DNA from 2 places in the Halopseudomonas litoralis genome. Region 1 is predicted to be linked to the other one. Evidence: riboswitches for the same ligand, from Rfam matches in the RefSeq annotation. Region 1 holds a riboswitch; the other holds the start of a gene.

The links. A riboswitch is a leader RNA that binds a small molecule or an ion and turns the genes downstream of it on or off. The one in region 1 is predicted to bind thiamine pyrophosphate.
Region 2: linked by a shared signal. The riboswitch ahead of thiC (phosphomethylpyrimidine synthase ThiC) and the one ahead of BLU11_RS18940 (sodium:solute symporter family protein) in region 1 are both predicted to bind thiamine pyrophosphate.

What each region holds. Positions count from the first base shown of each region.
Region 1 covers NZ_LT629748.1:3,936,484-3,952,363, reverse strand. Annotated here, with positions in the region: gene BLU11_RS18960 (hypothetical protein) at 1-853, shown strand, start outside; partial or broken gene BLU11_RS18955 (IS630 family transposase) at 955-1,920, opposite strand; gene BLU11_RS18950 (LLM class flavin-dependent oxidoreductase) at 2,465-3,781, opposite strand; gene BLU11_RS18945 (3-oxoacyl-ACP reductase) at 3,781-4,554, opposite strand; TPP riboswitch at 4,602-4,698, opposite strand; TPP riboswitch at 4,777-4,885, shown strand; gene BLU11_RS18940 (sodium:solute symporter family protein) at 4,982-6,421, shown strand; gene BLU11_RS18935 (PQQ-dependent sugar dehydrogenase) at 6,622-7,899, shown strand; gene BLU11_RS18930 (DUF294 nucleotidyltransferase-like domain-containing protein) at 7,952-9,835, shown strand; gene BLU11_RS18925 (3'-5' exonuclease) at 9,832-10,545, shown strand; gene BLU11_RS18920 (BCCT family transporter) at 10,550-12,217, opposite strand; gene BLU11_RS18915 (hypothetical protein) at 12,594-12,791, opposite strand; gene BLU11_RS18910 (amidoligase family protein) at 13,226-14,227, shown strand; gene BLU11_RS18905 (gamma-glutamyl-gamma-aminobutyrate hydrolase family protein) at 14,209-14,910, shown strand; gene BLU11_RS18900 (hypothetical protein) at 14,972-15,880, shown strand, end outside.
Region 2 covers NZ_LT629748.1:2,481,250-2,497,129, reverse strand. Annotated here, with positions in the region: one part of gene BLU11_RS12090 (IS3 family transposase) at 1-358, shown strand, start outside; gene BLU11_RS12085 (lipopolysaccharide kinase InaA family protein) at 430-1,026, opposite strand; gene msbA (lipid A export permease/ATP-binding protein MsbA) at 1,194-2,978, shown strand; gene hldE (bifunctional D-glycero-beta-D-manno-heptose-7-phosphate kinase/D-glycero-beta-D-manno-heptose 1-phosphate adenylyltransferase HldE) at 3,030-4,472, shown strand; gene BLU11_RS12070 (hypothetical protein) at 4,533-5,009, opposite strand; gene BLU11_RS12065 (acetyl-CoA hydrolase/transferase family protein) at 5,196-6,692, opposite strand; gene BLU11_RS12060 (hypothetical protein) at 6,791-7,663, opposite strand; gene BLU11_RS12055 (aldo/keto reductase) at 7,691-8,503, opposite strand; gene BLU11_RS12050 (NAD(P)/FAD-dependent oxidoreductase) at 8,503-9,669, opposite strand; gene waaA (lipid IV(A) 3-deoxy-D-manno-octulosonic acid transferase) at 9,797-11,053, shown strand; gene BLU11_RS12040 (TolC family outer membrane protein) at 11,092-12,549, opposite strand; TPP riboswitch at 12,683-12,781, shown strand; gene thiC (phosphomethylpyrimidine synthase ThiC) at 12,853-14,736, shown strand; gene BLU11_RS12030 (NUDIX domain-containing protein) at 14,916-15,533, shown strand; gene BLU11_RS12025 (DUF1249 domain-containing protein) at 15,530-15,880, shown strand, end outside.

The DNA of each region.
Region 1 (15,880 bases):
AAGCTCCTGGTTAATGGCTAATTGCATTGAAATTCAAGGAACTCCTACCGAAGCGTACAAAGACAATACAAGCACTGCATTATACTTCTTAAAAAAATACCCCCAGCTTTTTCCCCAAGTATCCGCAAAGTTTAAAAATTCCATAGTTCACAAAAAACACCTTTCTTGGATTTCTGAAGGGCGTCGCTTGGAAAAATGGATAAACAACCAGGTAGGCCCTCTGTCCCAAATACACCTAGTTCAAAGTCAGTGCTCCGATTTGGATTTCATAATCCTGAAGATTGATTTATGGGAAGCACCGGCGCCAGGAAAAGTTAAGTTCCTGGAAGACTTGGAATTAAAATGGAAGAGTCATAAATCAAACGACAGAATCTACACCTGGTTTGACACTAAGGAAAAGATAAGCCTAGCGAGCGACTGGCTAAACAACAACAAAGAATACGGCGAACCAACACCTATAGTTCATGACAAAGAAGACCTTATGTCTTACTTTGAAAACAAACACCAAGACAAAGAATATATAGCATTTCAAATATCCAAAATAAAAGCTCGCTGGCATCAAAACAAATATAGAAAATCAAACAAAAGCAAATCCCAGAAAAACTTATTATTATCCGATCGCTCTATAAAAAATCTACAAGAGCTATCCAGCAAGCACAACATAACTCAATCAAAAGCTATCGAAATACTTATAGAAATGGAAAACACACACCAACTCTACATTCCAGAAACAACCGATAAGGCAAACAGGCCGATGCCTAAATATTCCCCGTCTGAGAACAAAAATGAAAAGATAAACAGTGATACAACCACCCAAGGGTACGCTTTGAATTTCGACCTCGATGGGCAATAACATATAATTGAAAAGCCACATCAAATATGCCGCCCGCGAACAGTTTCGCCTATATGTGTAGTGGCCTAATGAAACCGAACACCAACTAGTGTCCTGTTTGGTTATTTCAATAACTTATTCCGAACTGCAGACAGCTTTGCTCGATTCACCGAGCTGATAATTGACTTGGCTATTTTGCTCCAGCGAAAGGGCTTGGCTGAATGCTCATTATGGACATCAATAAAACCTCGGATGGCCGCTATCAAGTCGGCCACGCTGGTGAAAGCATCGCGATAAAGCGCCCGCCGTTCCAGTTGCGCAAACCAACCTTCTACGACGTTCATCCAAGATGCGCTGGTCGGTGTGAAGTGCAGCTTGAAACGTGGGTGTTTCGCCAGCCACACCTTAACCGCTGCGGCCTTATGGATTGAGCTGTTGTCCAGAATGACATGCAGATCCAGCTCGGCATGAGTACTGCGGTCGATTTGGCGAAGGAAGCCCAGGAACTCTTTGGCCCTGTGCCGCTGGGTAATGCGTCCGATGGCTTTGCCAGTCAGAATATCAAAGGCAGCATACAAACTGGCCGTACCGTGACGCTTGTAGTCATGCGTGCGGCGCTCAACCTGACCAGGCTTGAGTGGCAGCATGGGTTGAGTGCGATCCAGCGCCTGGATCTGGGTTTTCCCGTCAACAGACAGCACCATCGCATTGTCCGGCGGATCCATGTACAGGCCAACGACATTAACGACTTTGTCGGCAAAGTCAGGATCTTTGCTGATTCTGAAGGTTTTGAGTCTATGTGGCTTCAAGTCCGCAGCGGCCCATACTTGCGCCACTTGCCAGATGCTGACCTTGGCATACTTGGCCGTCAGACGGAGGCTCCAGTGAGTGGCTCCTCGCGTTACCCGCTGGGTTGTCAGTGTCAGTATTTCCTTGGCCTTCGCCTCGCTGAGTGTGCGGGGTGCCTCGCTGCGCGGCAAGTCCTTCAGGCCATCAAGCCCCTCCGGATAACCCTTGCGCCATTTGAAGACGACAGGCGCAGAGACCTCCAGCCGCTCACTGACTTGCTTGGGAGTTAGGCCTGCAGAGTCTTGATGAAAGGAATCCTCAAGCCTACAATTGAAATCAAATTCATGATCCAGCAAACGACGCGTCTGAAGCGATCGAGATGGTGAAGGGGTGCTGGATGCCGGTGATTTTTGCAGCATTCACTGCCTGGCATACCAAAAAGTATACCAAGGAAAATTTTAACCGAGACATATTGATAAAAATCAATGAGTTGCAACACGAGTTCAGATTACCCCGGCCCACCAACACCAAGCCCCAACTGTTATCAGTTGGGGCTTTTTCTTGCCTGACTCACGTCGATTCACCGCATACTGGTGCAGACTTTGCCTGCTGCCTGAATTGGTCGTTCCCAACCACATTTCACCCTCTCATCGCCAGTACTCGCCCGACTTTGACCCTGAGACTGAGCCTGGGTCCGAAGGCCGCGCCGCAGCTCTGCGAGGGAAGTCTTGGCGCTATGCCACCCTGTGCCACGTCGCTAAAGTGATGCGTTCCTGTGCTTGGTCGACATCGCCAGGCAAGCCAATAACAGTCGCCGATTCGATTGCGACGACCTGCCCGTGCTCAGGACTTATCTGGGCGCGCCAAGCCTAGATGCTCGCGCAGAGTACAGCTCTCATAGGCGGTACGGAACAACCCCCGACGCTGCAACTCCGGGACCACCTGCTCGATAAAATCTTCAATGCCCGCAGGCAGCGATGGTGGCATGAGGTTGAACCCGTCAGCACCTTCGTTGTTAAACCAGTGCTCCATCCTGTCCGCGATCTGCTGCGGCGTACCTACCATGGTGCAATGGCCCCCGCCCGCTGCCAACCGGCCCAGCAATTGGCGCAGCGTGGGTTGTTCGGTTTCAATGATGCGCAGAATTGTGCTGTAGCGCCCTTGCGGCCCGCTGAACTCGGACAGTGGCGGTAACGCAGGTATCGGCGCGTCCAGCTCCCAGGCTGAACAGTCCTGGCCAATAAACGTCGCCAACTGGCGCAAGGATGCATCGGCGGGCAGCAACTCATCCAACTCTCGCTGCTTTCTGAATGCCTCCTCCTCGGTGGCTGCAACGTAGGTGACCAGCCCAGGCATGATGGGCACGTCAACCTCACGGCCAGCCGCTTTTACCCGTCGCTTGATATCGCGGTAGTAGTTTTGCGCCGCGGGCAAATCGTAAGCCACCGCGTAGATGGCCTCGGCGCATCTGGCCGCGAGCTCGCGCCCGGGCTCCGAGGCGCCGGCCTGAAAAAGCACCGGATGGCCCTGCACCGGACGCGGGACGTTCAGCGGCCCGTCCACCCGAAAAAACTCCCCTCGATGGTTAACAGGCTGCACTTTAGCCGGGTCGGCGTAATGACCCTGTCGATCAAACTTCAGAGCGTCATCACCCCAAGAGTCCCACAAGCCCAGCACGGCCTGCACAAACTCGTCGGCGCGACGGTAACGTTCGGCATGGCCGGGCATGGATTCATAACCGTGGTTCCGGGCTTCCACGTCAAACATTGAGGTGACCACATTCCAGCCAATGCGGCCGCCAGAGATGTGATCCAGCGATGCTACCAGCCGGGCGGCATGAAAGGGGGTGTAGAACGTACTGGAGACAGTACTGATAAAGCCGATTTTCTCCGTTGCCCGACTCATGGCGGCAATGGCGGTAAGCGGTTCCAGATACCACCAACTGCCGTCCGACACATCACCTGTCGAGTTGCTGTCGGCAAAAAACACCGCGTCCAGCTTGCCACGTTCGGCGGTTTGCGCCAGGCGTTCGTAATAGCGTATATCACCCAATTGCTCCACCGCGGACTGCGGATGGCGCCATGCGGCGCGGTGATGGCCGCAGCCCATCAGAAACAAGTTAAGGTGCATCATCCGTCGGCGTGAATGTAAGTTCGCCATCAGTTTTTCACCAGTCCACCGTCGACCACCAGGTTCTGACCGGTCACCGAACGAGCCCACGGCGAGGCAAAAAACAGGATGGCATCGGCAAATTCCGCCGGCGTGGTTACTCGCCGCAGTGGCGTACTGGCCGCGATAAAATCAAACACGGCTTCAGGCGTAGCAGAAGACGCGTCAGTGGTGCGCAGCAAGCCACCTGACACCATATTCACGGTGATGTTATCCGGCCCCAGATCCTGCGACAGGGTGCGGGTCAGGGACAGCAACGCCGCTTTGCCCGCCGTGTAATCGTGGTATGGCACCACCGGATTCTGGAACAGATTGGTACCCACGTTCACAATGCGGCCAAACCCCAGTTCGCGCATGCCGGCCAGCGCTGCCTGGGTAGTGTTCAACGCTCCACCCACCACACCGGCAAACTGCTGGTTCAGACTGTCCCAGGACAACTGCTCTGCATTCGCCCGGGCATCACCGTTGAATGAAAAATCCGGCAGCGCATTGTTGATCACTGTGGTCACCGGGAACCCGAAATGCTGCCGGGCCTGGGCGAACATCGCCTGCACCGCGGCGCGGTCGGTCACGTCAGCCTGCACTGCCAGCGCACGAGCAGAGTGTTCTCCGGCCAGCCTGTGCGCTGCCGCGGCGCTGTTACGGTAGTTGATCACCACGCTGGCACCTTCGCGCAGAAATGCGCGCACCAGGTGTTCACCCAAACCGCGGGCAGCACCGGTAACCAGCACCAGTTGTTGATCAAGACGAGTGGATGATTGCATAGACACCTCATGACTGAGGCGAAGGTATGAATAGGCAGATGCGGCCTCAGGCCGGCGGCTGACATCCCTTCGCCAGTACGAACTGGATCAGGTTCAACGGGTGTGTTCTCAGTCCTGCAATCCAGGACACCCCGTGTCGAGACGGAAACATAGCACAGTCCCATCATGAATATGTAATCCAATGGCTGCAATTGACAAGCAGGCTTCGGCTCCCTACTCTTCGGTCACTCCTGGGGGTGCCATTGCGATGGCTGAGACTCCGCATCTGATGCGGTAACCCTTCGAACCTGATCCGGATAATGCCGGCGAAGGGAAGGAAACGCCTGCTCTACGCGTCCTGTGTGCACCTTCTTCTTTGCCGCTGTCCGGGTGCTACGCCATCTTTTGGCGATTTCACCTGCGCCTGCCACGGCAAGGAAGACCACCGATGTTAAGCCCCTTTACCGCCCTTGCGTGGCTGACTCTGTTCTCTGCTCTGTTCGCCATACCCGGCCTGATATACGCCCGCCGCAAACAGGACAAGCTGGACGATTTCCTGGTAGCCCGTAACAGCCAGAACAGCTCCGCCACGCTACTAACATTGCTGGCCACCACCATGGGCACCTGGATTCTGTTTGGCCCGGCACAGGCCGCTACCTGGGGCGGTATTGGCGCTGTGACCGGCTACGCTTTGGGCGCACTAGCACCACGGCTGATCATGATTCCGCTGGGCCAACGCCTTCGCTCGCTGATGCCCGAAGGCCACACGCTGACCGAGTTTGTGCTCGGCCGCTATGGCCGGGTGATGTACGCTTTTGTGTTGGTGATCATGCTGTTTTACCTGTTCATCAGTCTGACCGCAGGCCTGACCGCCATCGCCAAAATGGTGTCCTTGCTGGCACCGGTCCCTCTGTGGCTGACCGCCAGCATCGTGATGGGCGCCACGCTGCTATATACCTTGTATGGCGGTCTACGGGTCACCATTTTTACCGACCGAGTGCAAATGCTGGTAATCCTGCCCTTTCTGGCGTTGCTGATCGTCTTTGGCTGGCAAGCCGCCGGCGGCCTTGCGCCGGCACTGGAGGGCCTGCAGGAAAACGCGCCGCACTTGCTGAACCCGCTAGATATCAACGGTCTGAAATCTGGTCTGACATTCTTTATCGCGGTGGTACTGACCGGACTGTTTTACCAGGGCACCTGGCAGCGTATTTTCGCCGCCCGCGATAACAAGGTTATCCGCAACGGTTTTATCATCAGCGGTCTGCTGAGCTTTCCCATCATTTTCATCATGGGTCTGTTTGGCCTGGCGTTTGTCGGGCTGGGCTTGCCCGGCGATGGCTCGGTGGCATTGTTCAGTGTGCTGCTGGCCGAGGTCCCGGTGTGGTTTGCCATCGGCCTGCTGCCGTTCGGCCTGGCGCTGATTATGAGCAGCGCCGACTCTACCATCAGCGGCTTATCCAGCATCATGGTGGTGGATCTGCGCAGGCTGCTGCCGAAGCTGAGCAATCACAACCTGCTATCGCTATCGCGCTGGCTGATTGTGCTGCTGTCGATACCGGTGCTCGTGGCGGCATCCCAGGGCTACAGCGTGCTCTACCTGTTTCTGTTGGCCGATCTACTGTGCTGCGCAGCAGCCTTCCCCGTGTTCTTCGGTTTCTACAACGCCCGCTATCAAAGCTACAACGCTGCGCTAAGTACCTTCGCAGGCCTGGTAACTGGACTGATGGTATTTCCGGCACCGGGCGCGCCCCTTACTTACCTGCTGGAAGCTTTCCTGCTGGCATCACTGGTGCCCATCGCCGTGTCGCTGATACTGCTGCTTTTACCTGCAGGAACCCTCTTTGATTTTTCAATACTGGCGCAGCGGGTACGAAAACTGGATGGGTGAGCAGCCACCCTCGTCGAACTTCAATTCCGAGTGGTGCTGTGGTTATCGAGAAGCAGCATGGATCAGACCACCGCGCACCGTACCTGCCGGCCAGTTTGCCAAACGCGAACAGCGATCTATATTGTGGTATCGGCACACTTAAATCTTCAGTCATCGCTCCAGGATGATGGATCCCCTCCCGTAACCACACAGGAGCAGTCATGGTCCCTTACCGGCATTCATTGATCTTCCTCGCCACGCTCGGCCTGTTGGCTGGCTGCGACAATTCGGCGACCCCGGACAAGCAGACCGATGCTCCGACGCCAACGGTCACCGAATCCGAGTCCAATACCCGCGCCCACGACCAGTCCTCTGCAGAAGCCAGCAGCGCGGAAAAAGAGTCCGCTGAGCAGGCGGCTGCGGGGCAACCGACCGCCGACCCCGGAACCGATGCACTCCCCTTCAGCGTGAGCGAAGTGACCCAGTTCGACTCTCCCTGGGCCATGACCTTTCTGCCTGATGGCCGCCTGCTGGTAACCGAAATGGCCGGCACACTACGTCTGCACGATCTTGCCGGCGAGCGCAGTGGCACCATCGGCGGCGTGCCGGAGGTGGTGCATGCAGGTCAGGGCGGGCTTGGCGATGTGTTGCTGCACCCACAGTTCGAAACCAATCAACACATTTACCTCAGCTATGCCGAGGCCGGTGACGGCGGTGCCGGCGCCGCCGTTGCGCGCGCCCGGCTGGTACTGGACGACGAAGGCAGCGGCAAACTTGAAGACCTTGATGTGATCTGGCGGCAGACGCCAAAGCTGAGCGGCAATGGGCATTTTGGTCACCGCCTGGCCTTCGACAGTGACGGCATGCTGTGGATTAGCTCCAGCGAGCGTCAGGCCTTTGATCCATCGCAGGACATGAACTCCAACCTGGGCAAGGTGGTGCGGCTCAATGATGATGGCAGCGTCCCTGAGGATAACCCCTTTACCGATCAGGGCGAGATAGCAGCGCAGGTCTGGTCCCTGGGGCACCGTAATATTCTGGGTATGGCATTCGATAGCAGCGGCAAGCTCTGGGCGCATGAGATGGGTCCGGAAGGTGGTGATGAACTCAATCTGATCGAGAAAGGCGCCAACTATGGTTACCCACTGGTATCCAACGGCAATCATTACGACGGCACTTCGATTCCGGATCATGACACCCGCCCCGAATTCAAGACACCGGCCATCACCTGGACACCCGTGATCTCACCCGCCGGCTTCATCATCTACGACGGTGAGCTGTTTGCGGATTGGCAAGGCAGCGGTTTCATTGGCGGCATGTCCTCCTTGTCCCTGGTGCGCGTGGAATTTGATGGTGAAAAGGCACACGAAGCCGAACGGTTCGATATGCAGAAGCGCATCCGCGAGGTGGAACAAGGCCCAGATGGCGCGATCTGGCTGCTGGAGGATGGCATGCGCGGAGGTGACGGTCAGCTGCTGAAGTTGACGCCGTCCGAGTAGAAGCCAGCGGGAAGTATTACACTATCCCCTTCAAGCCCGTTCGGAGTCCGTCATGCAGGTTGAACTGATCGAGATACGTGACCACTTGAGTCGGTTTGCGCCGTTTGACGAGCTGCCGGACGAGGTACTGGATGGCATTGCCCGGCAGGTGCAGGTCGGTTACTTCAAATCAGGTAGCCACATACTTGAACATGATCAGCCGGTGGCCGACCTGCATTACATCCGCAGTGGCGCGGTGGATATCCACCGGCGCAACGGCGAGCTATACAACCGCCTCACCGAGGGTGATATTTTTGCCCAGGCGGGGTTGCTGCGCGGCAATCGGGTGCGTTTTCCGGCGCAGGCCATTGAAGACACGCTGATCTATTTCATTCCATCAGCGCTGTTCCATCAGTTATGCGAGCAGCATGACAACTTTTCCGATTTTGTAGATACCGAAGGCCAATCACGGCTCAAATCGGCGGCGGATTCGCAAGCCAGCGAATCGGTCAATATCAAGGTGCGCAAATTACTCAGCAGGCTGCCGGCCACCTTGCCAATGGATGCCAGCATCCAGCAGGCAGCGGTACTGATGACGGAACAGGGTGCTTCCGCGCTTATTATTGTCGACCCCCACAGCCATACCGATCCGCGCCAGCAACGGATGGTCGGCATTATCACCGACCGGGATTTCCGAACCCGCGTGATTGCAGAAGGCCTGTCTGCGGACACGCCATTGAGCGCGGCGATGTCGCCCGAGCCCATTACCCTGCAGCTCGATGACTCGGTATTCGAGGCTACGTTATGCATGCTGCGGCATAACATCCATCACCTGCCGGTGATGCATCGCCAGCGTCCGGTGGGCGTGATCACCCTGGCGGATATCATCAAGTACGAGTCGCAGAGCAGCCTGTATCTGGTCAACACTGTCAGCAACCGGCAGTCCGTGGCAGAACTGCAGGCGCTGCTGCCGGATGTACGCGCAACCTTTGTACGCATGGCCGGGGACGACCTCAATTCACACATGATCGGCAGCACCCTGTCGAGCGTCGGGCGCAGCTTCATTCAGCGTTTGCTGGAACTTGGCGAAACTCAACTGGGACCGCCACCCATACCCTATTGCTTTATGGTCATGGGCTCGATGGCCCGCGATGAGCAACTGATCGTCACTGATCAGGACAATGCCCTGGTGCTTGATGACAGCTTCGATCCAGAACAACATGATGCCTATTTTCTGCAGCTGGCGTCATTTGTCAGTGACGGGCTGGCGGCCTGCGGTTATACGTACTGCAAGGGCAAGATCATGGCTACCAACCAGCAATGGCGTCAGCCACTGAAGGTCTGGAAGCGCTATTTCAGCCGCTGGATCGAACAGCCGAACCCGGAAACCCTACTGCACAGCAATATCTTCTTCGATCTGGCTGCGGTCGCCGGCGAGGCCGACTTTGCCGAGCAGCTGAAGGACGTTATTGCTGAGAAGGCCAGCCGCAATGAGCAGTTTCTCGCACTGATGGCGCGCAATGCGCTCAACCGTACTCCACCGCTGGGCTTCTTCCGTACCTTTGTCATGGAGAAGGATGGCGAGCAGAACAATGTCATCAATATCAAGCGCCGCGGCACGGCACCGCTGACCGATCTGATCCGCGTGCATGCTCTGGCCTGCGGCTCCCGGGAACAGAACTCATTCGAGCGGCTGGATGCCATCGCCGCCACCAAGCTGATGCCGCCCGAATCCATCGACCGCTTGCGCTATGCCCTGGAGCTTCTATCGATGTCCCGGATTCGTCATCAGGCGCTGGATATCCAGCAGGGCCGTGAGCCGGACAACAACATCGAGCCTGAGAACGTCTCTGCCGCAGAACGTCACGGGCTCAAGGATGCGTTCCAGATTCTCAGCAATGCACAGAAGTTTTTGCGTTATCGCTATCCTGCACTGCGTGTGACCCGCCCATTATGAGTCGGGCGCCAGCAGCGGTATCCGATTGGCAGCAACAGATGGCAGGCTTGGCACGCAGCACGCGCGATCCCCGACTGGCACGTTTCTATCAGTCCAACTGGCCGGCAGCCGATACACCTCTGGAAGATGTCCCGCTGATTGCGCTCGATATCGAGACTACCGGACTGGATGCCCGCCGCCACGCCATCGTCAGTATCGGCATGCTGCCTTTCACCCTTCGGCGCGCGGATTGCTCCCGGGCCTGGTATCAAGTGGTGCGGCCCCATGGACGACTGGTCGAGGAGTCGGTTGCCTTTCATCGCATCACTCATTCGGAAATCCGCCAGGCACCCCGCTTCGTAGCGGTGCTGGAACAGCTACTGGAGCAGTTGGCAGGCAAGGTCGTAGTCGCGCATTACCGCCATATCGAACGCAGCTTCATTGATGAGGCGGTGCGCCACGAGTTGCAGGAAGGTCTGCTGTTTCCCATGATCGACACCATGGAACTGGAAGCCCGGTTGCATCCACAGCGCCAGCCCGGCTGGCTGCTGCGCGTGCTGGGCAGGCAGCCGATCTCGATTCGACTGGCCGACAGTCGCACCCGCTACGGCCTGCCGCTGTACCAGGCGCATCACGCCCTGACTGATGCTCTGGCCACGGCAGAACTGTTTCAGGCGCAAGTGGCGACACACTTCTCGTCACAGCAACGCCTGGGTGATCTATGGTGCTGAGCCGCTAGCGCGGCTCGCTCATCAATCCCTTGACCACCGCCACACACCCGGCCAGCAGCACCAGGGTAAACGGCAGGCCGGTTGACACCGCCATCGCCTGCAAGGCTACCAGACCACCGCCGAGCAGCAATGCGATAGCCAGTACCCCCTCAATAATAGCCCAGAAGACCCGCTGCCCCACTGGGGCGTTAACCTTACCGCCGGCAGTAACCGTATCGATCACCAGCGAGCCGGAGTCCGACGATGTGATGAAAAACATGATGACCAGGACTATGCCGATGAAGGAGGTAATCGCCGATAGCGGCAACTGACTGAGCATGGTGAACAGCTGCAACTCAAGAGCTGCTTCCTGCACACCTGTGAAACCCTCCGCGATTACCTGATTAATTGCTCCACCGCCAAAGGAGGTCATCCACAGCACCGACACCAGAGAGGGTACCAGCATAACCGAGACAAGAAACTCGCGCACTGTCCTGCCTCGGCTGACGCGGGCGATGAACATGCCCACAAAGGGCGACCAACTGATCCACCAGGCCCAGTAAAAGGCCGTCCAGCCCTGAACGAAGTTAACATCCTCGCGGCCAACCGGGTTGGCCAACGCTGGCAGATAGCTGACATAGGCTCCCAGGTTGCTGAACAAACCTTTGAAAATTGCCAGCGTCGGTCCTACCACGATCACAAATACCAGCAGCAACAGCGCCAGCATCAGATTGATTTTGGATAATTGCTGTACACCCTTTTCTACCCCAGCGACAACAGACCACAAGGCCACTGCGGTAATGGCAAGAATCAACAGCACCATGGTCAGGCTGGTGGTTGGAATATTGAACAAGTGCTCCATACCAGCGCTTGCCTGCTGCGCGCCGATACCCAGGGACGTCACCAGACCGAACATGATTGCGAAAACCGCAAGAATATCCACAACATGCCCTGGCCAGCCCCAGATTCGCTCCCCCAGCAGCGGATAGAAAATCGAGCGCACACTCAGCGGCAATCCCTTGTTGTAGGAAAAAATTGCCAGCGACAGCGCGACGATCGCGTAGATGGCCCAAGGATGCAGCCCCCAGTGGAAAATGGTCGCGGCCATGCCCAGGCGCATCGCCTCCTCAGCATTTCCGGCGGCGCCGCCAAGAGGCGCCCAGTCGGTCCGCACACCATCCGCTCCCACTACGACGCCATCGTAGGCTGCGGTGAAATGCCCCAGGGGTTCAGCCACCCCATAAAACATCAGGCCAATGCCCATGCCGGCGGCGAACAGCATCGAGAACCAACCGAAATAGGTATAATCCGGCGTCGCCTCCTTGCCCCCGATACGCACCTTCCCCAGTGGAGAGACAATCAGCGCCAGGCACAACACTACAAAGATGTTAGCGGCGCCGAGGAAGAACCAGTCCATCTTGCCGGTCACCCAACCCCGCAAACTACTGAACACCGCCTCTGCTTGGCCCTGCAATGCAAGGGTCAATAATACGAACAGCAGAATGGCGCCCGCCGAGATCAGGAATACCTTGCTATGGATATCCAGGCTGATGCTCACCTGCCCGGAAAAGTTGTCCTGCCCAACGACATAATCGGTATCGATCAGATTGGTTTCACCGGACGGCGGCGGAATACCATCCGCACTGGAGGCTGGCGCCTGCGGCAGATTCTCGTTCGTGGGCTGAGTTCCCATGGAATTACTCCTTGCATGTCAGTATTCAGCAGCACACTGAAGGGCGGCAAACAAACGTCGCCGGAGATGCCCGTAGGCATGGATAACGCTGACTCAGCATTAACCTTAGTCGCTTGTATGAAAGGTTGCCGAAAAAGCAGCGCATGATAACCCAACCGGGCGCGGTGTAAAAATCGATAGGTGTCTCACTCGTCTGTTTCCGGCAAACGCGGCGCTCAGCAATGCCTGAAGCTCTGCTCTCATGACAACAATAACGAAACAGAGCTCATGACTACAGCAGGCAACGCCGAATACCATTACAAGACCGCTATCCTCGCAGTGGTTTCGCCGTCCTGGAGATGGCAGTGCAACTAAGCCGGAGGAGCGAACGAGATGTTCAGTGCGCTTTGGGCGCCGAATGGAGGATGGCCAGCACATCCGGTGCGGACAGCCGATAGCTTTTCATCAGAGCCTTGAGTTCATCACCGAATGCGCGCTCTTCGCGCAAATGTTCGGTTTTCTTCCTGGCATCAAGTTGCGCCAGGTTTTCAGCCAGTTTGCGTTCGATTTCACGGAACGCAGCATTCTTGCTCATAGTTAACCTACCGGAAATTAAATAAAACTCTGTTGTTCGCCGGGCGGCATCGGATGGACGATGACGCTATCAGCGGCTAGCCTTGAGTTCATACAGGTCAAATTTGTTCAGGCCTGAGTCAACACCGCACAACCACGCCAATCGGCAGCGCACGGGAGTTATGGATGCAGATGTCAGATCACCCTGGCCCGGAAATATCCTTTTGGCTCCGTTTCAAACGACAACTGGAAGCTGACAGTCTGGCTGTCGTCGGTCGCGGTCATTTCTGAGGACAACTGCCATGGAGGCAGGAAACAACCCGACCGGATGACGTTCCGGGCGAGACAGCCAGAACGGAGCAGACCGATTCTATCACGCCAGATCTTGTTTGAGGCTACCCCCGCAGTGCTGATGCCGTTACATGACAGGGCTTTATTCAGACAACGGGCCAGCGCATGACCACGCCCTCCCCGCCACTCATGCTGCCGGCGCGCAGTCATACCGACACCGGTGATATGCGACGCGTCGGTGTAGAGCTGGAAATGAGTGGGCTGGATATCGACCGCCTGACCGCTATCTGCAGTCGTTACCTGAAGCTGCGCAGCCAGACGGTCAGCCGCTATGAACGCACGCTGCTGGGCGACCCCGCCGGAGAATGGCGCATTGAACTGGACTTCACCCTGCTGCGGGAAATGGGTCGCGAGCAACGCTTGGAAAACGACCTGGGGGATGAACTGCGCACCTCGGTGGAAGACCTGATCAAATGGGCCACCACCGATGTCGTCCCACTGGAGCTGGTCAGCCCCCCGCTGCCCATGTCCCGCCTCGGCGAGTTCGACGATATCATCGCCCTGCTGCGGATAGCCGGCGCCCAGGGCACCTCCGGCAGCGTTATCAGCGCCTTCGGCATGCAGTTCAATCCCGACCTGCCGGATCTTCAGACCGACACCATTACAACCTATCTCAAGGCTTTTCTTTGTCTGTACGACTGGCTCGCCCAGCGCGCCAGAATCAACCTGACGCGACGTCTGACGGCTTTCGCCGAGCCGTTTCCGCCAGTCTATATCAGACAAGTGATCGACCCGCACTACTGGCCCGACCAGCAGCAACTGATTGCCGATTATCTGCGGGCCAACCCGACCCGCAATCGTGCGCTGGATATGCTGCCATTGTTCAAGCATCTGAATGAGCAGCAAGTTCGGGCGGCCACCGCAGACCCACTGATCAAGGCGCGGCCAGCGCTGCACTACCGGCTGCCCAACAGCTTGGTCGATCAACCTGGCTGGGGCATCGGCGGCGCCTGGCATGACTGGTTGCAAGTCGAGTCCCTGGCGGACGACACCGAGCGCCTGAATGCCTGCTGCAGAGCCTATGGGCAGCACCTGGATCAGGGTCTGGGGCGTTTGTTGGATCGCTGGAAAACCCAAGTGGAGCGTCAATGGCTGAACGAGGAGTGAACGAGCCTCCGATCATCGCGGTGACCGGCCCACAACGAGGTGCCTTCGGGCCACGCTTCCTGGTTGCTTGCGCCATTCGCTGGTATGGCGGCAAACCCTTGCAGCTACGCCCGGGTGATACCTGGCAACAACACCAGTATGACGGCGTCGTCATCACCGGCGGGCATGATATCGACCCGGTGTTATATACCGCCGAGCCAGAAGCGGTACCCAAATATGATCCCGAGCGTGACGCGCTGGAAGCGGCGATCATAGATGACGCCCTGGTACACCAGCTGCCTCTGCTGGGTATCTGTCGCGGCGCGCAATTGCTCAATGCGCGCCGCGGTGGCAATCTGTATCAGGAGCTGCGCTCCCAGCGCCGCAGAACCTCCAACCGTCGTACCGTTCTACCGTTGAAAACTCTGGACATCGTACCCGGCAGTCGACTGGCAGACCTGTTTGGCACCGAGCGGGCGCAGATCAACAGCCTGCACAATCAAGCCATCAATCAGCTCGGCCAGCAACTGCAGGTCAGCGGGCGCGATCTCGACGGCATCATCCAGGCCATCGAAGACCCGGAGCACCCCTTCCTGATCGGGGTGCAGTGGCATCCGGAGTTTCTGCTGCTGGTACGCCGCCAACGTCGTCTGTTTCAGGCCTTGATCGAAGCTGCGAGCAAACGTTCCCGATCTTCATTTTAATCGCCAGGCAGCTGTTCGCTGCCATATTATGGCGCGTATTGTTGAAGGGAGACCGATTTGAATGCTGTTCAAGGAAAAACTATTGCTGTCCAACTGCGATTCGGTTCGCGCGCTGGATGGCGATGAACTGCGCAAACGCTTTCTCACCGGCCTGGCCTTCGCCGATGGCGTGGTGCTGTCGCCCAATGCGCTGATCGACAATCTCGATATCGCACCGGTCATAGGACAGACGAATGTCGTCACATACCTGAACGAGGAAGGTAGCGGCAAGCTGGTGATTCGTGGGTTCGGCATGGCGCAGCACTCCAATCTGGAAGAGTATTACCACGCCCTGCCTGGCAGCTTCATTCTCTCCAGCTTGCCAGGCGCCCCACGTAAGGATGCATTGGACCGCTACCAGCAGCAGCGAATGCGCGACCGCATCGCAGCATTGCAGAAAGTGCTGCACGAAGTCCGTCCGGTGACAGAGGACCTGTCTCTGGTCAGGGAAAGTCTACGCAACGAAGTCTTCACCCGGCTGGCGGACCCGGCCTGTGCACAACATTATTTCGAGAGTGATGGTGATTACAATCTGTTTCTGTTGGGCGCAGATAAGGCCATTTCACGCTCCGAGTGGTACAGCCACACGCAGAATTTCTTCGGTTCAAGGGGCATGGGGACTTTCCCTCGTTTTCGGGCGGAAATCATTGATCCTGCCTACAATTCGCTGTTCGCTATCCCCAACGAAGGTTTCTTGCAGGACGACATCCGTTATCTGACCGGCGTCCCCGAAGTGATTTTGGATGCCAGCATCGGTTTCAAGTCGATGCGCCGAGAGATTGAATTGATCCAATATCCATTGAAGGTGTTCGAATTCATCTCCAGCTTCGGCGCTGGCGAGATCGTTCGCTTTCTGACAGAGGAGGCCATCGGCTATATCGAAGACAAGATGGTCGATGGCGGCAAGACCTATATGACCCGCAAGAACTGG
Region 2 (15,880 bases), 1.5 Mb from region 1:
CAATGACAATCCGTATTCTGAAGCGATGTTCAAGACCTTGAAATACAGTCCAGCCTATCCTGCTAAGCGCTTCGCGGACATCGACCAGGCCCGTGTCTGGGTGCAGCGCTTCGTGAGCTGGTATAACACCGAGCACCGTCATAGTGGTATCCGCTTCGTTACGCCGGAGCAGCGTCATGTCGGCCTTGACCGGGATATCCTGGTCAGCCGTACTGCTGTCTATGAAGCCGCGAAACAGGCCAATCCGGCTCGCTGGAGAACTCGCCCGACACGCAACTGGACACCTATCGATAGTGTCTGGCTTAACCCGGACAATCTGCATGAGGAGTTATTAGAAAAGGAAAGACGTGCCGCATGAGTTACCGGACATCATTGTTGACAACTACCGAACCTGAGAACTTTATGAAGTGAGGCTGGGACAGGGTCAGTTCACCTCTTGTTGAACATGAATAGGGTCTCCACATATGGGTTCACTCGCTTCCAGTCACTCTCATAGCGCAGCAAATGTCGATAATTCCTATCCCGCATTCGTCGGGACAAGGGGCGGCCCAAGCAGCGCATGTCCGAGATATCGATCAAGCCCAGTTCGTTGTCGGGTGTCAGAACGATATTGCCCATATGCAGCGAGCGGAAATACACCCCCAAGTCATGCAGCTTGGTGATGAATTCAGCCAGACGGGCAAAGAGCTCAAGCTGGTCGAGGCTGGTGTCGTTGCTCATCAGTTGCCGAAGCGTTTCGCCTGCCAATGGCTCGTAATGTACGACGGAGCGGTATGGCTCGCTCATCTGGTAAAGCTGGATGACGTGCGGGCAGGGGATGCCGAGGCGCTGCAGCTCTGCCGCGTTTTCTGCAAAACGCTTGGCCGGTGGGTGGAATGCAGTCTTGGAGAACCAGCTTTTGCGTCGGAACAGTTTGAGAAAGGTGCCGTCGGCCAGGCGCAGGACCTTTTCGCCGTGGGCATCTTTTTCCAGTACCTGCGCGCCTGTGCGCCAGATATCGTATTGCTCCCTACTGAGTGGCTGCATTGACACGACCCTGAAACAAAACGGTAGTTTACCGTAACTGCAATTTTGCTTCATGTGCAGTGATAGCTCTGGGCAGGCAGAGGCCTTTGCTTGCTGTGGTGACGCTAGGGTTATAGGCGGATGCGCTGTGATAAACTCCCGGCCTGATTCCATTTCGCGAAGAGCTTATGTCGGATTCACAGAAAGAAAGTTTTGCCCGCTCGAGTATTCGTATCTACGGGCGTCTGCTTGGCTATGTCAAACCTTACTGGCTGCCTTTTGCGGTCAGTATTTTTGGTTTCATGATTTTTGCATCCAGCCAGCCGGCCATGGCCGGGATGCTGAAGTATTTTGTTGATGGTCTGACTGAAGGGGCTAGCGCGCAGTTCCTCGGTGTCCCCCTGATCTGGGGTTTTCCGCTGTTCATCATACTGATCGCGGTGTATCAGGGGATAGGCTCCTTTCTGGGTAATTATTACATTGCCCGGGTGTCCCTGGGAGTGGTCCACGACCTGCGGACCGCGCTGTTCGACAATCTGTTGACCCTGCCCAACCGTTATTTCGACAACAATAATTCAGGCCACTTGGTCTCACGGGTGACCTTCAACGTGACCATGGTGACGGGGGCAGCCACCGATGCGATCAAGGTGGTGTTTCGGGAAGGCATGACCGTGCTATTCCTGTTTGGTTATCTGTTATGGATGAACTGGAAGCTGACCCTGGTCCTGATTGCGGTTCTGCCTCTGATTGGCCTACTGGTCAACAGCACCAGCAAGAAATTCCGCAAGCAGAGCAAGAAGATCCAGACTGCCATGGGCGACGTGACCCACGTCACTTCCGAAACCATCACCGGGTATCGTGTGGTACGCAGCTTCGGCGGCGAGACTTATGAAAGCGATAGGTTCGAAAAGGCTAGTGAGAACAACCGCTTGCGTGGGTTGAAGATGGTGCGTACCGGAGCGGTATTTACCCCCACGCTGCAGTTGGTGACCTACGGTGCCATGGCTGGTGTGATGTTCCTGGTGCTGTTCCTACGTGGGGATGCCACGGCGGGTGACCTGGTGGCCTATATTACCGCGGCGGGTATGCTGCCCAAACCTATCCGTCAGCTGTCCGAAGTCAGTGCCAATATCCAGAAGGGTATCGCCGCGGCAGAGAGTATCTTCGAGCAGTTGGACGAAGAGCCCGAGAAGGATACTGGCAGCATAGAGCGCGACCGCATCAGCGGCCGTATCGAGGTGAAGAATCTGTCCTTCCATTATCCCGAGACGGACAAGGTGGTGTTGCAGGACATCAATTTTGCCGTCGAGCCGGGGCAGATGGTGGCATTGGTTGGGCGCTCGGGCAGTGGTAAGTCGACGCTTGCCAATCTCATTCCCCGTTTCTACAGTCATGACGAGGGCGAGATCCTGCTTGATGGCGTTGAGGTGGAGCAGTACCGTCTGCGCAATCTGCGACGGCACATCGCGCTGGTGACTCAGCATGTCACTCTGTTCAACGATACGGTGGCTAACAATATCGCCTATGGTGATCTGGCCGGTGCGCCGCGCGAGGCCATCATCGAGGCAGCTGAGGCGGCCTATGCGCGCGAGTTCATCGAGGAGTTACCCCAGGGCTTCGATACGCTGGTGGGTGAAAACGGCGTGCTGCTTTCCGGTGGCCAGCGTCAGCGCCTGGCCATCGCCCGCGCCCTGTTGCGCGATGCGCCTATTCTGATTCTGGATGAGGCGACGTCGGCGCTGGACACTGAGTCTGAACGGCATATTCAGGCTGCGTTGGATCGTGTCATGGAAGGACGTACCGCTTTGGTGATTGCTCATCGTCTGTCGACCATTGAAAAGGCCGACATCATCATGGTGATGGACAAGGGTCAGATCGTCGAGCGAGGCAGCCACGCCGAACTGATCGCACAGAATGGCTACTACGCGCGGTTGCACAGCATGCAGTTTCAGGATGAAAAGCCTGTTGTCTGAGACGTAATTACCCAGACCAAAGGATCGGAACCAATATAAATGAGTGATGCAATGAAACTGACCATGCCCCGTTTTGACTCCGCGCCGGTTCTGGTAGTGGGTGATGTGATGCTGGACCGCTACTGGCACGGCCCCACTCATCGTATTTCGCCGGAAGCGCCGGTGCCGGTGGTCAAGGTTGATCAGATGGAGGATCGTCCCGGTGGCGCCGGTAACGTGGCGCTGAATATTGCAGCGCTGGGTGCCCCTGCCTGGCTGGTGGGCGTGACCGGCGCCGACGAGGCAGCCGACAGCTTGCAGCAGCGTTTGAATGCGGCTGGGGTCTATTGTGCGTTTCAGGCGCATCCAGAACAGCCGACGATTACCAAGCTGCGTGTGATGAGCCGGCACCAGCAATTGCTGCGTCTCGATTTTGAGCAACCCTTTGAGACCGATGGTGCTGCCGTGCTCGAAAGAGTCAAGGGGCTGTTGGATCAGGTCAAGGTGGTTATTCTCTCCGATTACGGCAAGGGTGCGTTGGTCAACCATCAAGCGCTGATCAGCTTGGCCCGGGAGCATAATCTGCCGGTATTGGCTGATCCCAAAGGCAAGGATTTTTCGATTTACCGTGGTGCGACCCTGATCACTCCTAACCTGGCTGAGTTCGAGGCGGTGGTGGGTGTCTGCTCCACCGAGCAGGAACTCGTCGACAGGGGTATGGCACTGATCGAAGAACTGGATCTGGAAGCGCTGCTGGTGACCCGCAGCGAGCAGGGCATGACGTTGCTGCGACGGGGTGAGGTAGAGATGCATCTGCCGGCCCGTGCGCGGGAAGTGTTCGATGTGACCGGTGCCGGTGACACGGTGATTTCCACTCTGGCTACCGCACTGGCGGCTGGCGAATCGCTGCCCAATGCCGTGGGTCTGGCCAATCTGGCTGCCGGGATTGTTATCGGAAAATTGGGTACCGCTGCCATCAGTGCCCCTGAATTGCGCCGTGCTGTGCAGCATGAACAGGGTGCGGGGCTCGGCGTGCTGTCGGCTGAGCAGCTGATCGTGGCTGTGGAAGATGCCCGTGCCCATGGGGAACGTATCGTCTTTACCAATGGCTGTTTTGATATTGTTCATGCTGGCCATGTCGGTTATCTGGAGGAGGCGCGCAGTCAGGGTGATCGGTTGATCGTGGCGATCAATGATGATGCTTCCGTGACCCGTCTGAAAGGCCCAGGGCGGCCGATCAATGCGGTTGAGCGGCGCATGACAGTGCTGGCCGGGCTGGGTGCTGTGGATTGGGTGGTCAGTTTCCCCGAGGACACTCCGGAAGTACTATTGGAGCAGCTGCGGCCGGACGTGCTGGTCAAGGGCGGAGACTACGGTATCGATCAGGTGGTGGGCGCGTCCATAGTGCAGGCCTACGGTGGTGAAGTGAAGGTATTGAAATTCGTCGATAGTTGCTCGACTACGGCCATTGTTGAAAAGATTCGTGAGCAGGGTGCGGATGCAGGCTCTGTTTGAGGTGTAGCTGAGTTTAGTCGGGTGTGGCGTCAGCGTTCGGTTCTGCTGACGCGCACCAGCTTATGGCCTGAACGCATTCCGCGCATGGCAATACATCTTTCCTGCGCTACTTCCGCCATTGCACTTGGTACCGAACCATTGTCTGGCGGCTTTGCGGCAGTTGCGATAAGTGATTGAGCCGCTGCGGTGATTGCTGCAGACGCTGGCAAAGTCCAGCGTGATGCCGTCATGTTGGTAATACATGCGGTACTCGGTTTCCGTACCTCGGGCGTCGAGCCACTTCACTTTTTCCGTTTTTCTTTCAATCTTCGGAGCCTTGACTGGCCCGTCTCGTTCCTTTTCGGCCATCACTGAGCGCATGCTGTTGACGCTGCGTCTGGGCGTATAGTTGTGGTCGCTGAATACGGTTTGCCGTTCGACGCTGCGATCGCTGGCATGGGAGGGCAGGCTGATGCTCATCGTTGCTGAAAAGACGATGATGATACTGAAGACTGACAGACGACGATTGGATCTGTCTCGGGTTTCGCTGGCGTCCATGATGAGCCCCGGGCAGTTGATGGATTCAGCATGCAGGGTAGCAAGGGCGGTCAGCGAGGGAGGTGCGCCAGTTCACAGTATTGCGCAGAGGGCGCGAGTAGGAGAGGGTTTTGTGACGCAAGACATATAAAACCCTGCTCCGCAGCGGTGATGGAAGCTGCGGAGCAGGGTGGTCAGGCGGATGGATCAGCCAGCGGCACGCATGTGGCCGAACTCTTCCAGGTTAAGGTGCCATTCGACGGCTTCGCGCAGCAGGTGCGGGGTGTGGCCGCCCTTGTCGCAGGCGCGGTCGAAGTAGTCGTTCAATGCTTCGCGGTAGTCTGGATGCACGCAATTGTCGATTACCTGACGGGCACGCTCACGGGGCGCCAGACCACGCAGATCCGCCAGACCCTGCTCGGTAACCAGGATATCCACGTCATGCTCGGTGTGGTCCACATGGCTGACCATGGGCACGACGCTGGAGATGGCGCCGCCCTTGGCAATCGACTTGGTGACGAAAATCGCGAGGTTGGCGTTGCGCGCGAAGTCGCCGGAGCCGCCGATGCCGTTCATCATCTTGGTACCGCCGACGTGAGTCGAGTTGACGTTGCCGTAGATATCGAACTCCAGAGCGGTATTGATGCCGATGATGCCCAGGCGCCGGACAATTTCCGGGTGGTTGGACATTTCCTGCGGGCGCATGATCAGCTTGTCCTTGTACTTTTCGAGGTTGCCGAACACGCGCTCGTTGCAACGACCGGACAGGGTGATGGAGCAGCCGGAGGCAAATTTCATCTTGCCGGCGTCGATCAGTTCGAAGGTGCAGTCCTGGAGTACTTCGGAGTACATCACCAGGTCTTCAAATGAGGAGTCGACAAAGCCGCAGATGACCGCGTTGGCGATGCTGCCGATACCCGCTTGCAACGGCCCCAGGTTCTTCGGCAGTCGGCCGGCTTCGACTTCCTTCTCGAAGAAGCCGATCAGGTGATTGGCAATGCCTTGGGTTTCCTCATCCGGCGGGGTAACCGTGGAATAGGAATCGGGCTGGTCGGTAATGACAATCGCGGCGATCTTGGCTGGGTCGATCGGGATCGCCGTGCTGCCGATGCGCTGATCGGCGCTGACCAGGGGAATCGGTGTGCGGGTAGGCCGGTAAGTCGGGATGAAGATGTCGTGCAGACCTTCCAGATTCGGGTTGTGCGCCAGGTTGATCTCGACCACGACCTGCTTGGCGAAGATGGCGAAGCTGGCGGAGTTGCCGACCGAGGTGGTCGGTACTATGTGACCTTCCTCGGTGATGGCGACTGCTTCGATAACGGCGATATCGGGCATTTTCAGTTGGTGGTTGCGCATCTGCTCGACGGTGTCGGACAGGTGCTGATCAATGAACATGACGTTGCCCTGGTTGATCGCCTTGCGCAGGGTTGCGTCCACCTGGAAGGGCATCCGGCGAGCCAGTACGCCGGCCTCGGTCAAGTGTTTGTCCAGATCATTGCCCAGGCTGGCTCCGGTCAGCAGGCTGATTTTCAGCGGCTGTTCACGGGCGCGCTCGACCAGTGCCTGTGGCACTGCCTTGGCTTCACCGGCACGGGTGAAACCGCTCATGCCGACGGTCATACCATCTTCAATCAATAATGCAGCGTCTGCCGCGCTCATGATCTTGTCATGCAGCGCAGTCATGCGAATACGACTTTTATACATGGATTTGATACCAGTGGGTGATTACGGACAGCCGGCAGTCTAGGGAACAGCGGGCCATCATTGCGATCCGACCAAGGTCTAAGGAGTGGAAAGTTTATTCATGACAGCCCAAGGCCATTCGGCCAGGCGCAGTGGGAGTCTGACACCACCCAGCCAGTCTGCGGTGCAAAGGCTTCGCTGAGCATGAGATGAGGATGGTGCTGCTCGATCAGTTCGCCTTTAACCAGAGTAAACACTCGGCCGCTGGCCGTGCCGTCGATGAGTTCGGCCAGATACAGGTCCGGTTGCTGATGATCCAGCTGAGCTTGCAGCTGCCCGCTCTGTGGATCCAGCGATTCGTCGGCATGCAAGGCGTTGAGGTCGGCGCAGCGGGGTACGCTGAGGTGCATATGGTAGACCAGTTGCAATGAGTTGGTCGGCAAATGTACATAGGCACGCGGGCGTTCGAGCAGATTCAGTTCCCGGCACAGCACGGCCCTTGCCGCGCCCTGATGAGGGCTGAGGCTATACCAGCGGTTGCGGTCGGGTAGCAATGTGTCGGCATAGGGCGTCGGTAGCCAGATATCCTGATAGCGACCGGGAAGCCAACCCTGGTCGGTTTCCAGCAGGAGTTCTTCGGCGAGTTCGGTCATCAGCGTCAGCAGCGGCAGGCGCAGCTCGTGAGCGGGTACGTAACCGGACAGCAGCTTCAGTACATCATCGCCACGATCGGGGCGCTGTTGTCTGACCAGCAGACGGAAGTCACGTTGCTGCCAGCGGAAGGTGATATCGGCGGAGACGCCCAGGTTAGCTGCGGTCAACTCGAAAGAGTCAGAATCGTCCACCTGCACCGGCCGGCGCAGCTCGAGCATCTGCTCGAAACTCAGCGGGTTGCCGACAGGTGTATAGCGCAATACTTCAGGACTGGCCTGGATGTGTATGGCCTGGGTCTTGAAAGCCACGGGATCGTGGCGGGCAATGATGGTAACCATGATGCCCCCTTGCCTCCTGGGTCGCGCTCAAATGTTCAGAGCGGATTGCTCCAGGATGTTGGCTACAGTGATGACATTCTGCGTCAGATGCGTCGGGTTGATAGTGCCGATGATGGCGCTGCCCACCGCCGCATGGCTGAATACCAGCTCGAACCCAGCGCGGACCGGGTCTTCGCCTTCAAGACAGATATGCCCGCTGGCGAGTGCTTTTTTTACCAGAATGCCCTTGTTGTGTGACAGCGCAAAGTCCAGTACCGGACGTTCGGCCTGCTCGCGCAGGTTCCAGGTAACCATGGCGCAATCACCTTTTTCCAGCGCTTGCAGGCCGCCGGCGACGGTCTTGCCGGAAAAACCGAAGGCGCGGATCAGGCCTTCCTGCTTCAACTGTTGCAACGCTGGGTACACTTCCTCGGTGAGCACCTGCAGGTCATCGCCATTGGAATGCACCAGTACCAAGTCGAGGTAGTCCGTATGCAGGCGTTGCAGCGAGCGGTGCACCGAATGACGTGTGTGCAGTGCACTGAAATCAAACCAGGACTCGCCGTTCTCAAACTCCTCTCCGACCTTGCTGCACAGCACCCATTCCTGCCGCTGACCTGCCAGCAGCGGGCCCAGGCGTTGTTCGCTGATGCCATAGGCAGGGGCGGTATCCAACAGATTGATGCCCAGATCACGGGACAGTGCCAGCAGTTCGCGCACTTGCTGATCATCCGGCAGCTCGAAGCCGCTGGGGTATTTGACCCCTTGATTGCGGCCGACCTTGACCGTGCCAAGGCCGAGCGGAGAAACCGTCAGGCCAGTGCTGCCGAGGGGACGATGGTATTGATGTAGGGTTTTCATCAGAACAGCCTATCCCAGACGGGGGTGGCAACCGGTGGCGGCGGCAGGTCGCTGCTTGGTTGTGGCAGCTCAGGCTTGACTGCCTGACGCTCCAGCTCGGCGATAGCCTGGTCACTCAGGTCAGGGGCCAACGCCAGTTTGGTCGGCCAGCAGATCAGCGTATTGCCTACCGCTTGCAGGTAGGCATTATCCGGACGAACCAGTCCGCTCTGTGCTGGTTCAGCACGAGTGACTGGCAAGGTGGTCCATTGGCAACTCTGCAAATCGACCCAGGGCAGTAGTTCGCGCATCTCTTTTTGTGCCTGTCGGATCAGTGCGTCGGCAGGCATGTTGGTACCCTGTTCGGCCAGCTCGCCACCGAGATACCAACACCATTGACCGTCACTGCAGGGGTGCGTGGTCACGGTCACCCGCGGTTTGGGACTGTTGCCCAGGCAGTGGGCATAGAGTGCTGGCAGGTTCGGTCCCTTGACCAGCACCATCTGCAGGGGCCGGCGCTGCATGGCCGGTTGTGTGATGCCGGCGCTTTGCAGAAGAGCTTCGTTGCCTTCACCGGCGGTCAGCACGTAGCGACGGGCGATGATCTGCTGGTCGGCAACCCGCACCGAACTGATGCCGCTATCCTTGCCTTCAATCTGCACAGGGCCGCTGATCAGGCTGTCCCCACCGAGTATTGCGAGATGGCGCACGACGTCGGGCACGTCCAGCACCAGTTCGGCCAGGCGGTAGACCTTGCCCTTGAAGGCGGGGTTGCTGAATACCGACGGAAGCTCCTTGCCTTTGACACTGTCTACCCGGCCGCGCAGTGCTTTGCTGGCGAAGAATCCGGCCAGATTGCTGATCAGGTTGCCTGGGGACCATAGGTAATGATGGGCGGAAAGCACTCGAGCTCCCCGCAGATCAAGCTCGCCGGTGCCATCCAGACAGGCACGCCAGCGATTGGGCATGCCGGCAATGGCTTCCGCCGCAGTGGTCAGCTTGCCGTTCAGCGCATATTTCGTACCGCCATGGATGATGCCCTGGGACTTGCTGCTCTGCCCGCCGCCGAGAGCATGTGGCTCAACCAGCAGGGTGCTGAACCCTTGTTGCCGCAGGCGCGCGTTCAGCCAGAGACCGGCGATGCCGCCGCCCAGAATACAGATATCGGTGTGCAGGGGTGTGCTCATGGGCTCCGCGGATTTCAAGAATAAGGGGCTGGTTTTGCCCGCGTAGTATAGCCATTAGCAGCCGGGCAGGTCACTTCTGCTACTCTATGCCGCGTTTGTGCCGCTCGACCCGGTTCTGGAGAAGGGAATGCCGCGTTTTCTGTACAGTCTGATCTTTACCCTGTGTCTGCCGCTGATTCTGGCACGCCTGCTGTACCGCGCCTGGCGCGCTCCAGCCTATGCGCGGCGCTGGCGCGAGCGCTTTGCCCTGAGCGGCGACCTGCGTGCCGGCGGCATCTGGGTACATGCCGTGTCCGTGGGCGAGTCGATCGCGGCAGCGCCCATGGTGCGCGAGCTGCGCAAGCGTCATCCGGAGCTGCCAGTCACTATTACCTGCATGACGCCGACCGGCTCTGAACAGATCCGCAAGTTGTTCGGTGACGAGGTGGGGCATGCTTATCTGCCCTATGACCTTCCTTGGCTGCAGCGGCGGCTCATTCGGCGGCTGCGACCGCGCATTTCCATCATCATGGAAACTGAATTGTGGCCGAATCTGGTGGCTGAGTGCGGGCGGGCTGGTGTGCCTGTCGTGTTGGCCAATGCCCGCTTGTCCGAGCGTTCGGCCCGCGGCTATCAGCGAGTGTCAGGGCTGGTGCGGCCTATGTTTGCAGCGCTGGATTGGGTGGCGGCGCAGACCGCAGCCGAGGCTGAGCGTTTCCTCATGCTGGGCGTGCGCCAGACAGCGTTGACGGTGACCGGCAGCATCAAATTCGACCTCAAGCCGGGGGCGGAGCTGTTGGCCACGGCTGCGCAGTGGCGGGCTCAGTGGGGTGAGCGTCCGGTCTGGATTGCCGCCAGTACCCACTCTGGCGAGGACGAAGTCGTGCTGGCGGCGCACCGGCAGGTGCTGCAACAACATCCCGATGCGTTGCTGATCCTGGTGCCCCGCCACCCTGAGCGTTTCGATGCGGTTGCCAGGCAGATAGAAGGGGCGGGTCTGAGCATGGTGCGGCGTAGTGCCGGCAACATGCCGACATCGAGTGATCTGGTGTTGTTGGGCGATACCATGGGTGAGCTGATGCAGTTCTATGCTTGCGCCGATGTGGCCTTTGTCGGTGGCTCACTGATTCCAGGTGGTGGGCACAATTATCTGGAACCCGCGGCGCTTGGTCTGCCTGTACTGTCCGGGCCGCATCGTTTCAACTTTGCCGAGATCAGCGAGTTGCTGGAGCGGGCCGGAGCGCTGGTGGAAGTGGCGGATGCGCAGGGCATGGCTGAGCAGGTCAATGGCTGGTTGAGTGATCGGCCCTCGGCACGGGTTGCAGGAGAAGCGGGGCGGGTGGTGGTTGAAGCCAATCAGGGGGCGTTGGAAAGGCTCCTCCAGGGTATCGCCCGGCGGTTGTAGCAGCGGGACGCAGAGCGTCCCAGCCTGCCTTCCCACAATCAGAACGACGTACGCATCCGTCTCTGCTGCTCATTCACCGGTGGCTGGGGCTGATTGCCGATGGTCATGCGCTGCATTTCTTCCTGGGTAAACGGCGGGATGAAATCGCGGTCCGGATCGTAGTCAGCTTTCAACCAGGTCGAAAGGTCTTCCAGGTCCTGTGGACTGAGCGTGCCGGCAGCCTGCTTCAGATTCAGGTTGTCGATGATGTAGTTGTAACGGGCATCGTTGTAGTCACGTACCGCCCGATACAGGTTGCGCTGGGCATCCAGTACATCCACCACGTTACGTGTGCCGACTTCATAGCCAGCCTGAGTGGCATCCACTGCGGCCTTGGATGAAATGATCGACTGACGCCGGGCTTCCACTTCTTCTACGCTTGATGTAACCGTACGGAACAGGTTGCGGGTACGCTCGACGATGCGTCGCAACTCGGCTTCGCTGGACTGTTCGGCCTGGGTCAGCCGGAAGGTTGATTCGCGCACCCGCGACGTGGTGCCACCGCCGGTAAACAAGGGCAGGGTCATTTCCACGCCGAACTGGGTCAGCTCAGTATCGCCACCAATGCCAGCGCCCCCGATGCCGGCTCCGGCGCCGCCGAGACGGGCGCCGCCATAGCTGTCGTTGTAACGCACAAAGGCGTCCACTGTCGGGGCGTAGCCAGCCTTGCTGCTGCGCAGTGTATCGCCAGCGGTGTCGATGGCCAGGCGCGATGCCTGCAATGACAGGTTCTGCGCTGCGGCTGTCTCAACCCACTGCTGCATATCGGCAGGAGTCGGCGCAAGAACCGGCAGGTTGTGGCTCATGCCGAGCAGATCAGTATGATCGCGGTTGGTCAGGCGGGTCAGAGCCTGGTAGCTCACATCCAGATTGGTGGTGGCGGTAATGCGCGTGGCGCGGGCGGTGTCGAATCCGGCCAGTGCTTCGAGCACATCGGTGCGGGCTGAAAGGCCGACCTCAAAACGTTCGCGAGCCTGTTCCAGCTGGCGTTCGAATGCGGCTTCCTCGGCGCGGGCAGTAGCCAGATTGTCGGAGGCGCGCAGCACGTTGAAATACGCCAACGCCACATCCAGGATCAGTTGCTGCTGGGTCGCGGAAAACTCCACGCGAGCCTGTTCACTCTGGGATTTGGCGGCCTGATAATTGAACCAGCGGTCGGCGCGAAACAGCGGCTGCGTCAGACTGGCCTGATAGTAATGCGTCGAGTAGTCGTCCGATCCCATGCCGTCGACATCGACATACTCCCGAGCGAGGCCGGCACCCAGGCCGATATTGGGCAGTAACTGGGCGCGGGCCTGGGGCAGGGCTTCCTGGCGGGCGAGGGCGTCAGCTTCAGCGGCAGCCAGATCGGCGCTGTTGAGCAGGGCTTCCTGGTAGATGGTCAGCAGATCGGATTTGGCCAGGGCCGGGCCGGACAGGCCTGCCAGCACAATGGCGACATAAAGGGGGCGCAGCATGCAGAGGTCCTTCGCATGGAGGTAGAAGTCAATCCACCAAGGCTAAAGAGCTGCAGGCCGCCGGTCAAGCGCAACCGAAGCGGTTCATCGGTCCCTCGCTTGCCGTTCATCACATGAACATCTAAGCTGCAGGCTCATCTTGACGGGGTGCCGGGGTTTTATGCCGGCTGAGACGACACCCGTTGAACCTGATCCGGTTAATACCGGCGTAGGAATCGAGATGCGCCGTTCTGCATTACCCCGTTCTGGGGTGGTGTTCCGTGCCGCTTCGGTTCCCTGTAATTCCTACAGTGGAGCACAACAATGACCAGCCGTTTACCTGATACCGCCATCGCCAATTCTGGTGCCGATGGTGCTGCAACCCAGCCTTTACCCAATTCCCGCAAGATCTATGTGACGGGTTCGCGCCCGGATATCCGCGTGCCGATGCGTGAGATCAGTCTGGCCGATACGCAGACCGATAAAGGCGTGGAGAAAAACCCGCCGGTATTGGTGTACGACACCTCCGGCCCTTATACCGACCCGGCGGTGAAGATCGATCTGCGCGCCGGCCTGCCGGATGTGCGTACAGCCTGGATTGAAGAGCGCAACGACACCGAGATTCTGCCGGGGCTGACCTCGGAATTCGGCAGCGCCCGTCTGGCCGATCCATCACTGGATCATCTGCGCTTTGCCCATCTTCGTACGCCGCGTCGGGCCAAAGCTGACTGTAACGTCAGCCAGATGCACTATGCCCGCAAGGGCATCATCACGCCGGAGATGGAGTTCATTGCCATCCGCGAGAACATGAAGCTGCAGGAGGCGCGCGCTGCCGGGTTGTTGGCTGATCAGCATCCGGGCCACAGCTTTGGCGCCAGTATCCCCAGCGAGATCACCGCTGAATTTGTGCGTGATGAAGTGGCCCGTGGTAGGGCAATCATCCCGGCCAATATCAACCATACCGAGTTGGAGCCGATGATCATCGGCCGCAATTTCCTGGTGAAGATCAACGGCAATATAGGCAACTCGGCGCTGGGTTCCTCTATCGAGGAAGAAGTCGAGAAGATGACCTGGGGCATTCGCTGGGGCTCGGATACGGTGATGGATCTGTCCACCGGCAAGAATATTCACGAAACCCGCGAGTGGCTCATCCGCAACTCACCGGTGCCGATCGGTACTGTGCCTATTTACCAGGCCTTGGAAAAGGTCGATGGCATTGCCGAGAACCTGACGTGGGAAATCTTCCGTGACACGCTGATCGAGCAGGCGGAACAGGGTGTGGACTACTTCACCATTCACGCCGGTGTTTTGCTGCGTTACGTGCCGATGACGGCGAACCGGGTCACCGGCATCGTTTCCCGGGGTGGCTCGATCATGGCCAAGTGGTGCCTGGCGCATCACCAGGAAAACTTCCTTTATACCCACTTCGAAGATATCTGCCAGATCATGAAGGCCTACGATGTGTCCTTCTCGCTGGGCGACGGCTTGCGCCCCGGCTCGATTGCCGATGCCAACGATGCAGCCCAGTTCGGCGAGCTGGAAACCCTGGGCGAGCTGACCAAGATCGCCTGGAAGCATGACGTACAGTGCATGATCGAAGGCCCGGGGCATGTGCCCATGCAGCTGATCAAGGAGAACATGGACAAGCAGCTGGAATGCTGTGACGAAGCACCATTTTATACCCTCGGGCCGCTGACCACGGATATCGCGCCGGGCTACGACCACATCACTTCCGGGATTGGCGCGGCGATGATCGGCTGGTTCGGTTGTGCCATGCTCTGCTATGTCACGCCCAAGGAACACCTGGGGCTGCCGAACCGGGATGATGTGAAGACTGGGATCATTACCTACAAGATCGCGGCCCACGCGGCGGATCTGGCCAAGGGGCATCCGGGAGCACAGATCCGCGACAATGCGTTGTCCAAGGCGCGCTTCGAGTTCCGCTGGGAGGACCAGTTCAACCTCGGCCTGGACCCGGATACCGCGCGGGCTTTCCACGACGAGACTTTGCCCAAGGAGTCGGCCAAAGTGGCGCATTTCTGCTCCATGTGCGGACCGAAATTCTGTTCGATGAAGATTACCCAGGAAGTGCGGGAGTACGCAGCCGCGCAGCGGATCGAGGCGGTGGATCTGGTCATGGAGGAAGGAATGAAGGCCAAGTCTTCCGAGTTTCGGCAGACCGGCTCGCAGTTGTATCAGAAGGTCTGATGGATAGCTTCTGAGCAAAGCCCGGTGGCGTCCTGCGGACGCCGTCGCGGCGATCCGAGCGCCCCTCCTGTTTGAGGTGTTTCGGGGTGTCGTCTGCCCACCGACGAGAAACCCTTGCCCGTCACGGTTAGGATATGCGAGGTTAATGGCATGATCCTTTTAATCGAGAGTTTATCCAATTGACTGATTTCAGCCGCGACGATGTGGAAATCATCCACCGTGAAGCCGGCTTTCGAGGCTTCTACCAACTGGATGTATTGACCCTTCGACACCGACTGTTTGCTGGCGGCTGGGGGCCGGCGTTGCGGCGTGAGTTGTTTGTCAGGCCGGATGCGGTGTGCGTATTGCCCTATGACCCCTGGCAGGATGCGGTGGTACTGATCGAGCAGGTGCGCGTCGGTGCGCTGGAAAAAAGCACCAATCCCTGGATGCTGGAACTGGTCGCCGGTCTGTTTGATGATGGTGAAGAGGCCGAGCAGGTCGCCCATCGTGAAGCGCAAGAAGAAGCCGGGCTGACACTGTTGAGCCTGACACCGATCACTCGTTATTTCCCGTCGCCGGGTGGCAGCAACGAACAGGTATATCTGTATTGCGCCACGGTGGACAGCCGGGGCGCGGGTGGCCTGCATGGACTGGCCGTAGAGGGTGAGGATATCCGCGTCAGTGTCTGGTCGCGGGTAGACGCACTGACGGCAATGGCCGAAGGGCGGCTGGACAACGCCGCTACCATCATCGCGCTGCAGTGGCTCGAACTGCATGGACAGGCGCTTCGCGACAATGCGGGGCCACAACCATGATGGTTGCGGGCAAGCGCCGTTATCGGGTTGACCTTTCCTCGTTGCAGGCCGTCTGCGAAACCAACTTCTTCCGTTTATATCAGCTGATGCCGGATCTGGCGGTGCAGGATGAGCGGCAGATTCTGCTGAGCGCAACAGATGAAACGGAACAGCGTCTGGTGATGCGGGTCATCGAGCGTTGCCGTTACACCACCACGCTCACGCTCCAGCATGAGAGACGCCATGATTGGTTTGCGCCGCCAAGCATGGAAGTACGCATGTACCACGATGCGCGCATGGCCGAGGTGGTCGCCGCCTATAACCGCCGGCGCTTCCAGGGTGTTTACCCCTATCCGAATGAACAGATG